Regions from separate parts of the Halomonas sp. CKK8 genome, predicted to be linked through region 2. Evidence: predicted binding sites of a transcription regulator. Region 2 holds the regulator's gene; each other region holds the start of a gene.
The links. Region 2 encodes sigma-54, which starts transcription at its own class of promoters, with help from an activator protein. Its sites were predicted from a motif close to TGGCACNNNNNTTGCTNT; they were not measured.
Positions count from the first base shown of each region.

Region 1 (2,891 bases), 1.0 Mb from region 2:
CGTTGCTGGCATTACGCGTCCCCGTGGCGTTGTCGCTGATCACCGTCTCGATGGTTGGCATCAGCGTGATGTTCGGCTGGAACACTGCCATCGGCATGCTGTCGTCGACGCCCTACGAATTCATCGCCAAGTGGACCCTCAGCGCCGTGCCGATGTTTCTGCTGATGGGTTTCGTCTGCTTCCATACAGGGCTCACCAGTGGCCTGTTCAATGCGGCCAAGGTGGTCTTTCGTTGGTTGCCGGGTGGTGTGGCGATCTCGAGCATCTTTGCCAGTTCGGGGTTCGCCGCAGTCAGTGGCTCGAGCGTGGCCTGTGCTGCTGCCATGGGACGCATTGCCATTCCCGAGATGGTCAGTGGTGGTTACAAGCCCAGCTTTGCCTGCGGCACCATCGCCGCGGGAGGCACCATCGGGGCGCTGATTCCGCCGAGCATACTCATGATCGTGTACGGGGTCTTTGCCCAGGTGTCGATCACCCAAGTCTTCCTCGGGGGGATTACCATCGGCCTGCTGACCGCGATCAGCTATAGCATCGTGATTCTGCTGGTCAGCTGGCGTCGCCCGGACATCGTGCCTCGCCAGGCGGTTGATACACGTGATATCGGCGCCAAAGAGGCACTGGTAGAGATCTGGCCAGTTCTGGTGCTGGGCTTCCTGGTCTTTGGTGGGCTGTTTTCAGGCTTCTTCACGGCCACCGAAGCCGGGGCCGTGGGAGCGGCCGGCGCGATACTAATCGGGCTGGTCCTGCGCCGGCTGAATGGCAAGGTGATGAAGGCCGCGCTGCTCGAGACGCTCTCGACCACCTCGGCACTGCTGATCATCGGGGTGGGGGCGAGCATGTTCACCCTGTTTCTCAGTCTGAGCGGCCTGGCGGGCTATATCACCAGTGCGGTGACCGGCTGGGACCCGAGCTACCTCCAGCTGATGCTGGTTGTGGTGGTGATCTATCTCTTCCTCGGGCTGTTCATGGAACCCTTCGGCGCCATGCTGGTGACTCTGCCGGTGCTGCTGCCGGTGTTCGAGCTCTACGATGTCAGCCTCATCTGGTTCGGGGTGTTGCTGGTCAAACTACTCGAGATCGGCATGATCACACCGCCGGTAGGCATGAATATCTTTGTCATCAAGGGCGTGGCGGGTCAGTACGCCTCCTTGATGGATATCTTCAAGGGGGTTACGACCTTCCTGGTGGCGGATATCGTCGTGGTCGCACTGGTGACCTTCTTTCCGCAGATCGTGCTGTTTCTTACTGGAAGTTGATGCTGGTAATGCCTTTGGGCATCACAAGCAGGCGTAGTGCCGACTGGGTTTTCCGATCGAGAAGATATCGCTGCGAGATGGGCTGATCGTGTAGGTACCCCCGATAAAGTCACAGTACTGATGACTTGAACGGTTCCTGCTGTCGCTAGGGTTGCGGGACCTGCCGGCCCTGAACGGCGTATCCAGAACGCCGACAGATAATGATGGGGTAAGCATTGTGAGCAAGGTAGTAGATGTCCATACCGCGGTAGGGCACATCAAGCATGATGATACGGTGGTCTGGTCCACAGCGGGCCTGGCCGGGTTCGCAGAGGAGGTGGCGGCGGCCCTCGAAACCCGGTTCCTGGAAACGGGCGCGCCTCGCAACCTGACCGTGGCACATAGCTGCGGATGTGGCGATGGCAAGGACAAGGGCATGAGCCATCTGGGCCATGAGGGCCTGGTCAAGCGCCTGGTCAGTGGCCACACCGGCCAGGCCCCGCGGATGGGAGAGTTGGTCCTCGAAAACAAGATCGAGGCCTACCTGTTGCCGCAGGGCGTGATGGCGCACCTCTGGCGGCACATCGCCGGCAAGACCCCGGGGGTAATCAGCAAGGTCGGCCTGGGCACCTTCGTCGACCCCCGCCTGGAGGGGGCCAAGGCCAACACCGTCACCACCGAGGACCTGGTCAAGCTCATCGAGCTGGAAGATGAAGAGTGGCTGATGTATCGCACCTTCCCGGTGAATGTGGCGGTGATTCGAGCGACCACCGCGGATGAGAGGGGCAACCTGACCCTCGAGCGGGAAGCGATCTTCCTCGAGCAGCTGTCGATGGCCCAGGCGGCCAGGAACAGCGGTGGCATCGTCATCGCCCAGGTGGAGTACCTGGCCTGTGCCGGCACCCTGCACCCGCAGAAGGTCAAGATCCCGGCCGACCTGGTCGACTACGTGGTGGTGGCCAAACCCGAGAACCATACCCAGACCATGGCGACCTACTTCAACCCGGCCCTCTCGGGCGACCTCAAGATGCCGCTCGGCGGCATCAAGCCAATGCCGCTGGATCCCCGCAAGGTGATCGCCCGCCGGGCGGCCATGGAGCTGGTGCCGGGTGGAGTGGTCAACCTGGGCATCGGCATGCCCGAGGGTGTCGCCAGCGTGGCGGCGGAGGAGGGGGTCAGTGATCTGATGACCCTGACCACCGAGCTGGGCACCTACGGTGGTGTGCCGGCCAGTGGTGGTGACTTCGCCACGGCCTACAACGCCGAAGCGATCATCGACCACGGCTACCAGTTCGACTTCTACGACGGCGGCGGCCTGGACGTCTGCTTCCTGGGGCTGGCTCAAACCGACCATGAAGGCAATCTCAACGTCAGCAAGTTCGGCAAGAAGGTGGTGGGGCCCGGCGGCTTCATCAATATCAGCCAGAATGCGCGCAAGGTGGTGTTCTGCGGCACCTTCACCAACGGCAGCAAGATCGAGATTGTCGATAACAGGATCAATATCCGCGAGGAAGGCAGCCGCCAGAAGTTTGTCGAGCGCGTCGACCAGATCACCTTCAGTGGGCGTTATGCCCAGCAGGTCGGCAAGCCGGTGCTGTATGTCACCGAACGCTGCGTGTTCGAGCTGATCGATGGCGAGATCACCCTTACTGAGGT
Region 1 is NZ_CP121193.1:311,733-314,623, forward strand. It holds gene P8934_RS01515 (TRAP transporter large permease) at 1-1,256, shown strand, start outside; gene P8934_RS01520 (acyl CoA:acetate/3-ketoacid CoA transferase) at 1,474-2,891, shown strand, end outside.
Region 1: the regulator sigma-54 is predicted to act here: its motif matches at 1,382-1,399, upstream of P8934_RS01520 (acyl CoA:acetate/3-ketoacid CoA transferase).

Region 2 (2,891 bases):
CTCCTCCGGGACCAGCAGCACGAAGACCAGGTCGACCGGCTCGCCGTCGATGGCGTCGAAGTCCACTGGCTCGGCCAGCTTGAGGAAGCCGGCGATGGGCGCCTTGCAGTGGGGGTTGCGGGCATGGGGGATGGCGACCCCGTTGCCGATACCGGTACTGCCCAGCCGCTCGCGCCCGATCAGCCGGCTGAAGACCTCCTGGCTGTCGAGGCTGGGGGTGTTCTGGGCAATGAAGGTGCTGAAGAACTCTAGCACCCGTTTCTTGCTCCCCCCGGGCACATCGAAGAGGGTGCGCTCGGGGGGCAGGATGGCGTCCAGTGTCATGACGGATCAGCGGGCGCCGGCGCCCTGGGCGCGGGCCTGGGCCTTTTCCTTGTGCTTGACCAGCTGGCGGTCGAGCTTGTCGGCCAGGGCATCGATGGCGGCATACATGTCATTTTCCATGGCCTCGGCATGGAGGTCGGCACCGGCAGCATGCAGGGTACAGGCCGCCTGCTGGCGCTCCTTCTCCACGGAGAGGGTGACCTGCACGTTGGTGATGTTGTCGTAGTGGCGCTCGACGCGGGTGAGCTTCTCTTGCACATAGTCACGCAGGGCGTCGGTCAGTTCCACATGATGGCCGGTGATATTGACTTGCATGACACGCTCCTTGCTCTTTCGGGTTATGGGTCGATTGTAACCCTTTTTGCTGCCCTGCATACCCCCTCGGTCGAGGGGATTCGAGGGGCGCATGACCGGCGTCATTTCAACTGCTTGCGTCCACGAGGGAGGAGGAAGTCCGGCGGCTGCGGGAGCGCCAGCGGCAGGCGTCAACGCAGCCGCTTGCGCTCGCTGGAGGAGGGGATGCCCATCGCCTCGCGGTACTTCGCGACCGTGCGCCGCGCGACGCTGATGCCGGCCTCCTCGAGCAGGGTGACCAGCCGGCTGTCGGAGAGCGGCTTGCGTGCTGGCTCGTCCTGGATCAGCTTGCGGATGCGCGCCCGGATGGCAGTGCTGGAGTGGGCATCCCCCTCGCCGCTGCCGCCCCCCACCTGGCTGGAGAAGAAGTACTTGAGCTCGAACATCCCGCGCGGGGTGTGGATGAACTTCTGGGTGGTGACCCGCGAGATGGTCGATTCGTGCATCTCCACCACCTGGGCGATGTCGGCCAGGATCAGCGGTTTCATCGCCTCCTCGCCGTGCTCCAGGAAGTCGAGCTGGCGCACCATGATCTCCCGGCCCACGCGCAGCAGGGTGTCGTTGCGGCTGGAGAGGCTCTTCATCAGCCAGCGAGCCTCCTGCAGGTGGTCCTTGAGGAACTGGTTGTCCTCGCTCTTGTCGGCCCGTCGGATCAGGGCGGCATAGTCGGGCTGGATCCGCAGCCGCGGCATGGCCTCCGGGTTCAGCTCCACCTGCCAGCCATCGCGGGTATGGCGGGCGATCAGGTCGGGGATGACATAGGCGCCATCGCTGTCGGTGAAGCCGCTGCCGGGTCGGGGGTCCAGGGAGCGTACCAGCGCGATCACCGTGTCCAGGGCGTCATCGTCGAGCCCCAGCCGGCGCTTGAGCAGGCGGCGGTCGTCGCCGGCGAGCGCCTCGAGGAACTGGCGGACCAGGCGGCGCGCCTGGGGCAGCAGCGGGGTGTCATCGGGCAGGGTGGCCAGCTGCAGCATCAGGCACTCGCGCAGGTCGCGGGCGAAGACCCCCGTGGGCTCGAACTGCTGCAGGCGCAGCAGCACCTGCTCGACCTCGCGGGTCTTGAGACCTTCGAGCCCCTGGGCCCTCAAGCCGTCACGGATCTCCTCCAGGGGTTGGGTCAGGTAGCCGTCGCCGTTGACGCCATCGATCAGGCTCTCGGCGATGCGCAGCTGGCGCTCGTCCAGGTCGGTCATGGCGAGCTGCCAGGCCAGGTGGCCCTGGAGGCTCTGGCCCGTGGCCTGGCGCTCGAAGTCCGGCCCCTCGCCGCTGCCGCCGGCGGGCGCGGTACCCAGGTCCTGGTAGGTGTCGGACCAGTCGCTGTCGGTGCTGAGCTGGTCGGGTATCTCGCTGGCCCACTCCTCGTCGGGGGCCTCGCTCACCGCCTGCTCGCCGAAGTCGTCCTCGACCTCGAGCATCGGGTTGGATTCCAGCGCCTGCTGGATCTCCTGGCGCAGATCCAGGGTCGAGAGCTGCAGCAGGGCGATGGCCTGCTGCAGCTGCGGGGTCATGGTCAGCTGGGTGCCGACGCGCAGTTGCAGGGACGCCTTCATGGCCATGAGACGAATGCCCTCGACTTGCCGAAAACCCCAACCCTAGCCGCTGGCCAGGGGGCATGCAAGCGCAAAATCTGCAACAATCGTGCCATGCGCAATCTTCATGCCGTCGCGGAATAACGACAGACATATCAGATGATTGCGGTCAGAGGCGGAAGTCCTCGCCGAGGTAGACCTCGCGGACCCGCTGGTCGGCGAGGATCGCCTCGGCATTGCCCTCGGCGATGATGCGCCCGTCACCGACGATGTAGGCGGTGTCGCAGATGTCGAGGGTCTCGCGGACATTGTGGTCGGTGATCAGCACCCCGATGTCACGGGCCTTGAGCTGGCGGATGATGCCCTTGATCTCGCCCACCGAGATGGGGTCGACCCCGGCGAAGGGTTCGTCGAGCAGGATGAAGGCGGGTTCCGTGGCCAGGGCCCTGGCAATCTCGACCCGGCGGCGTTCGCCCCCGGAGAGGCTCATGCCGAGGTTGTCGCGGATATGCGTCACGTGGAAGTCCTCGAGCAGCTGCTCGAGCCGGGCCCGGCGCCCGGCGCGGTCGAGGTCCCGGCGGGTCTCGAGGATCGCCATGATGTTGTCGGCGACCGACAGCTTGCGAAAGATCGAGGCCTCCTGGGGCAGGTAGCCGATGCCGGCCCGTGCCCGCTCGTGCATGG
Region 2 is NZ_CP121193.1:1,330,411-1,333,301, forward strand. It holds gene ptsN (PTS IIA-like nitrogen regulatory protein PtsN) at 1-324, opposite strand, end outside; gene raiA (ribosome-associated translation inhibitor RaiA) at 331-639, opposite strand; gene P8934_RS06270 (RNA polymerase factor sigma-54) at 810-2,234, opposite strand; gene lptB (LPS export ABC transporter ATP-binding protein) at 2,377-2,891, opposite strand, start outside.

Region 3 (2,891 bases), 1.4 Mb from region 2:
TCGGTGAGCTGGTTGCGGACCTTGTCGAGCTCCTGGCGCATCGATTGAAAGGCGTCGAAGCGGGCGATGGCGACCTCGATGATCGCCTTGACCCGGCCGGGGACCAGGCCGTCGACCACGTAGGCGCTGACGCCGGACGTGAGCGCCGCCTGCATGGTGTCGGGGTCGTGCTGGTCGGCGAAGAACACCACCGGACGGGGGTTCTCGCGGTTGAGCAGCGCCATGCTGTCGAGGGTGTCGCGGTCGGGCGATTCCATGTCGATGATCACCACGTCGGGTTGGTGGCGGGCGACCATCTCGTTGAGGCTGGCCGGGCCTTGTAGCCGACAGGCCACTTCGTGACCCTCCTGGGCCAGGGCCTCCTCGACCATGGCGGCGCGCACGAGTTCGTCGTCGACCAGCAGGATCTTCAGGGGTGGGGGCATGGTGACATCGCTCGTCGTTTGGCGTCTGGCCCAGCTGTAAGCAAGATGCATTCCAGGTTCGCCTTTTGCCGGTAGTGAGCGGCCTTGGCGGTGCGGCGACACCACCGGGTCGCCTCATGCTGCACTGCAGTGGTGCGGGCGCTTGCCTGGATGCGTCGCGACTGGTGCAGGCGGGCCGCTCATGACGCGCCGCGAGCGTCCCGTCGGGCAGGGCAACCGGTCAGGATGGCGAGGGTTTTCGTCGCCTGGCACATGGCTTGCTTGAGATAGAGCCAACAACCCGGGGTGCCCAGGCGGTCATCCCCGCGGCAGACGGCAACGACGCCCACCTGCGCCTTCCCTTCCGGGACGACGCGGTGGGCGTCGTCGTTTGCCCGCTCATTTCCGGCTAGCCTCGAGGAGGTCGACATGCAACAGGCCCGAACCACCTGCCCCTACTGTGGCGTCGGCTGTGGCGTTCTGGCCCAGCTGGACGACGAGCAGATGATCCACGTGGAGGGAGACGGCCAGCACCCGGCTAACTACGGTCGCCTGTGCGTCAAGGGCTCGGCGCTGCACGAGACGCTGGGGGAGCACGGCCGCTTGACCCGGCCTCGTGTCGACGGCACCGAGGTCGACTGGACCACCGCGCTGGACAGCGTGGCCACTCGCCTGGCGGCCATCCGCGAGTCGCGGGGGGCGGCGGCGATCGGCGCCTATCTCTCCGGGCAGCTGCTCACCGAGGACTACTACGTCGCCAACAAGCTGTTCAAGGGCTTCGTCGGCACGCCGCATCTCGACACCAACTCGCGGCTGTGCATGGCCTCGGCGGTGGCCGCCCACAAGCGCGCTTTCGGCGCCGACGCCGTGCCGTGCTGCTACGAGGACCTGGAAGAGGCCGAACTGGTGGTGCTGGTGGGTTCCAACCTGGCCTGGAACCACCCGGTGCTCTACCAGCGCCTCAAGGCCGCCAAGACCCGCAACCCGCTGCTGCGCGTGGTGGTGATCGACCCCCGCGTCACCGACAGCTGCGAGATCGCCGACCTCTACCTGGGCCTGGCACCGGGGAGCGATGGCCGGCTGTTCACCGGTCTGCTGGCCCGCATGGCCGACACCGGCAGGCTCGACCGGGTCTACATTGACCGCCACACCGCCGGCCTCGAGGAGGCGCTGGCCGCGGCTCGGGAGGAGGACGCCAGTGTGGAGGCAATCGCCGCCGACTGTGATCTCGACCCGGAGCGGCTGGAGACCTTCTACTACTGGTTCACTACCCAGTTGCATGTGGTGACGCTCTTCTCCCAGGGCATCAACCAGTCCTCCAGCGGCACCGACAAGGGCAACGCCATCATCAACTGCCACCTGGCGGGCGGCAAGATCGGGCTGCCAGGCGCCGGGCCCTTCTCGATCACCGGCCAACCCAACGCCATGGGGGGCCGCGAGGTGGGCGGGCTGGCCAACCAGCTCGCCGCCCACATGGACTACGACACGCCGGGTGCCATCGACCGTGTCACGCGCTTCTGGACCACGCCGGGCCTGGTGCCGACCCTCCCCCAAGGGCCCGGCCACAAGGCGCTGGCCCTCTTCGAGGCCATCGAGCGTGGCGAGGTGCAGGCGGTGTGGATCATGGGCACCAACCCGGCGGTGAGCCTGCCCGATGCCAACCGCGTGCGCCGCGCCCTCGAGCGCTGCCCGCTGGTGATCGTCTCCGACTGCGCGGCCGCCACGGACCTGCTGCCCTACGCCGATATCGTCCTGCCGGCCTCCGGCTGGTCCGAGAAGGATGGCACCGTGACCAACTCCGAGCGTTGCATCTCGCGCCAGCGCGGCCTCCTGCCGCCGCCGGGAGAGGCACGCCACGACTGGTGGATCATGGTCGAGGTGGCCAGGCGCCTGGGGTTCGGCGAGGCCTTCGCCTACGCCCATCCCGCCGAGATCTTCGACGAGCACGCGGAGCTCTCCGGCTTTGAAAACGAGGGGAGCCGGCTGTTCGACATCTCCGCCCTGGCCGGCCTCGACCGTGCCGCCTATGACGCCCTCCCCCCAATCCAGTGGCCGGTGACGGCCGACACCCCCCATGGCACCGCCCGGCTGTTCGAGTCGGGCCGGTTTGCCACCCCGGATGGGCGAGCCCGGCTGGTGCCGGTGCGGCCCCGCGGCCCCGCGCAGTCACTCGACCCGTCCCGTCCGCTACGCCTCAATACCGGCCGGGTGCGCGACCAGTGGCATACCATGACGCGCACCGGTCGGGCCCCACGGCTGATGAACCACCGCGCCGAGCCCTACATCGAGGTGCACCCGGACGATGCTGCCTCACACGGCATCGAGGACCAGCAGCTGGCGAGGCTCGTTGGCGCCGGCGGCGACTACGTCGGCCGGGCACGTCTCTCCCGGGCTCAGCGCCACGGCGAGCTCTTCGTGCCCATTCACTGGACCGACCAGTTCAGCGGCCGGGCGCGCATGGGCGCCCTGCTCGAGGGGCACGTCGAC
Region 3 is NZ_CP121193.1:3,897,108-3,899,998, reverse strand. It holds gene P8934_RS18360 (ANTAR domain-containing protein) at 1-425, opposite strand, end outside; gene P8934_RS18355 (nitrate reductase) at 834-2,891, shown strand, end outside.
Region 3: the regulator sigma-54 is predicted to act here: its motif matches at 672-689, upstream of P8934_RS18355 (nitrate reductase).

Region 4 (2,891 bases), 1.4 Mb from region 2:
CATTGAGCATCACGCCACCGGTGAAGGAGGCGGTGACGAACGCCGGCCCGACCTGGAAGTAGGTCATCAGCGCGAACAGTGCCCCGAGCCCGCGCATCACCGTCCACAGCGGGGCCACGTCGAACAGCTCCCCCAGCGCACTGCCCTGCGCCCAGGAAGGCCTGGCGGCCTTCACGTAGAGGGTCAGCACGAACGACAGACAGAGTACCAGGGTGGCGATGGCGGGCAGCGCCTCACCCAGCAGGGCCTTGAGCCCATCGGCGGCGAACCCCATGCCGATATTGATGGTATCGCCTACCGAGAAGGGCACCAGGAACAGCAGCACGCCGATCAGTGACGGCACCAGGAACTTGATCAGGCCGTGGCGCGAGAGCGGCGCGCCCTCGAGCGCGATGTTGTCGGAACTATCGAGAGAGGATGACATGGAGTACCTCGGCTGGAATTGTCATTGTATGAATCTATGGCAGGCCTATTGGTAGGCCGGAGGCTTCAATCGCGACGCTTCACGCCCGGCAGCACGCAGAGCATCTCGTAGAGCAGAGTGGCGCCCATCAGGGCGGTATTGCCGCTCGGGTCATAGGGGGGCGCCACCTCGACCAGGTCGCCGCCCACCACGTTGAGCCCCGCTGCACCGCGCACGATCTCCAGTCCTTGCTGAGCGGTGAGACCACCCATCTCCACGGTGCCGGTGCCCGGCGCGACGGAGGGGTCGAGGGCATCGATATCGAAGGAGATATAGACCGGCCCGTCGCCCATCTGCTCTCGCACTTCGGCCATCAGCGGCGCGAGCGACCTGTACCAGCACTCCTCGGCCTGAACGACGCGAAAGCCCTGCTCGCGGCACCAGTCGAAGTCCTCCGCGGCATAGCCGGTACCGCGCAGGCCGATCTGCACCACGCGGTTGGCGTCGAGCAGCCCCTCCTCCTGGGCGCGGCGGAACGGACAGCCATGGGCCACCTCCTCGCCGAACATCTGCTCGTTGACATCGGCATGGGCATCGACGTGGATCAGGCCGACCGGGCCGTGCTTCCTGGCGATGGCGCGCAGTACCGGCCAGGTCAGGGTGTGATCACCGCCCAGCGTGAGGGGCACACAGTCATGGGCCAGCACCCGGTCATAGAAGCCGGAGATGATGTCCAGATTCTTGGGCAGGTTGAAGGTATTGATCGGCACATCGCCGATATCCGCGACCTGCAGGCTGTCGAAGGGCGCGGCGCGGGTCGCCATGTTGTAGGGACGCAGCATCCGCGACTCGTCACGGATCTGGCGAGGCCCCAGGCGGGTCCCGGGGCGATTGGAGGTGCCGATGTCCATGGGCACGCCGATGAAGGCGGCATCCAGGCCCTCGGCGCGCTCCTGGGTCGGCAGGCGCATCATGGTGGCGGGCCCACCGAATCGCGGCATCTCGTTGCCACCCAGGGGCTGGTTGAAGTCACTCATGGGAACGTCCTCTGGTTTCCTGGTCAGTGCTGAAAGCGCCAAGCGCTCTGCATACTGATTTGCAGAAACCATGCCAACCCGTTATCGGGGCCATGCCGGACCTGTTGCGGGACAATGATCCAGAACTGGATCACTATCGGCCCGTCAGCGATGCAATAATGAATCATTGATGCATCAATGAATCAAAGGCGGTCACATGAGCACCATCGATAGCCTCATCCTCAGGACCATCGTCGACACCGCCCATGACCACTTCTTCGTGGTCGATGCCGACGGCAAGGTTCGCTATGTAAGCCCCAGTGCCGCCGCGGTCTACGGCATCTCCTGCGAAGAGCTCCGTGCCAGCACCGTGCAGCGCCTCGAAGCCGATGGGGTGCTGAACCCGTCGATCAGCCTGGAAGTGATGCGCACCGGCCAGCCCGCTCAGATCGCACAGCGCACCGGCACGGGCCGCCGGGTGATTGCCCAGGCCCATCCGGTCTTCGAAGCGGGAAAGCTGGTCGCCGTGGTCAGCCGTTCCATGGACCTCACCGACCTTCAGCTGCTGCAGCAGGAATACACCCTGCTGCAGCAGCGCTTCAGCGACCACCTGAAGCGCAGCCAGGCACTCGAGCAGGAGGATGCGGCACTGGAGAGCGAACTCGGCGAGCTGGAGGTGAAGAGTCCGCTGATGCGGGAGGTGGCCCTGCTGCTACGCCGGGTGGCCCCCACCGACGCGACCGTGATGATGCTCGGCGAGTCCGGCGTCGGCAAGACGGCCTTCGCCCGCCAGCTGCACCGCTGGAGCTCGCGCCGCGATGGCCCCTTCGTGGACGTCAACTGTGCCGCCATCCCCGAAAGCCTGTTCGAGGCGGAGATGTTCGGCTATCGCGCCGGGGCCTTCAGCGGTGCCGCGCCTGGCGGACGCATCGGGTTGATCGAGCAGGCCGCGGGCGGCACGCTCTTTCTCGACGAGATCGGCGAGCTGCCGCTGGGGGTGCAGACGAAGCTGCTGAAGGCCATCCAGGATGGGCGCATCTCTCGCCTGGGCGACAACCAGTCCCGTCGCGTCGACTTCCGCCTGGTGGTCGCCACCAACCAGGACCTCGGCCAACGGGTGGAGGAAGGGGCCTTCCGCCTGGACCTCTACTATCGGCTGAACGTCATCCCGGTCACCCTGCCGCCGCTTCGTGAGCGCCGCGAGGATATACCCGGCCTGGTAGAGCGCCAGCTGAAGCGGCTCAATCGACGCTATGGCCAGGAGAAGCTCCTCGCTCGGAGCAGCTGGCAGTCGTTGATGCGCCAGGAGTGGCCCGGCAACGTGCGGGAGCTGGAGAACTGGCTGGAGCGGGCCTGGCTATCCAGCGATGATGTGATCCATGCCGACACGCCGAGCCCGAGCCATCCTGCCGCCGCGCCCCGGCACGCCGACGCCGCTGACCAGGGCCCCATCTCCTGTCCGCCTCTCGGCG
Region 4 is NZ_CP121193.1:3,884,844-3,887,734, forward strand. It holds gene P8934_RS18310 (YjiH family protein) at 1-424, opposite strand, end outside; gene speB (agmatinase) at 490-1,440, opposite strand; gene P8934_RS18320 (sigma 54-interacting transcriptional regulator) at 1,637-2,891, shown strand, end outside.
Region 4: the regulator sigma-54 is predicted to act here: its motif matches at 1,499-1,516, upstream of speB (agmatinase).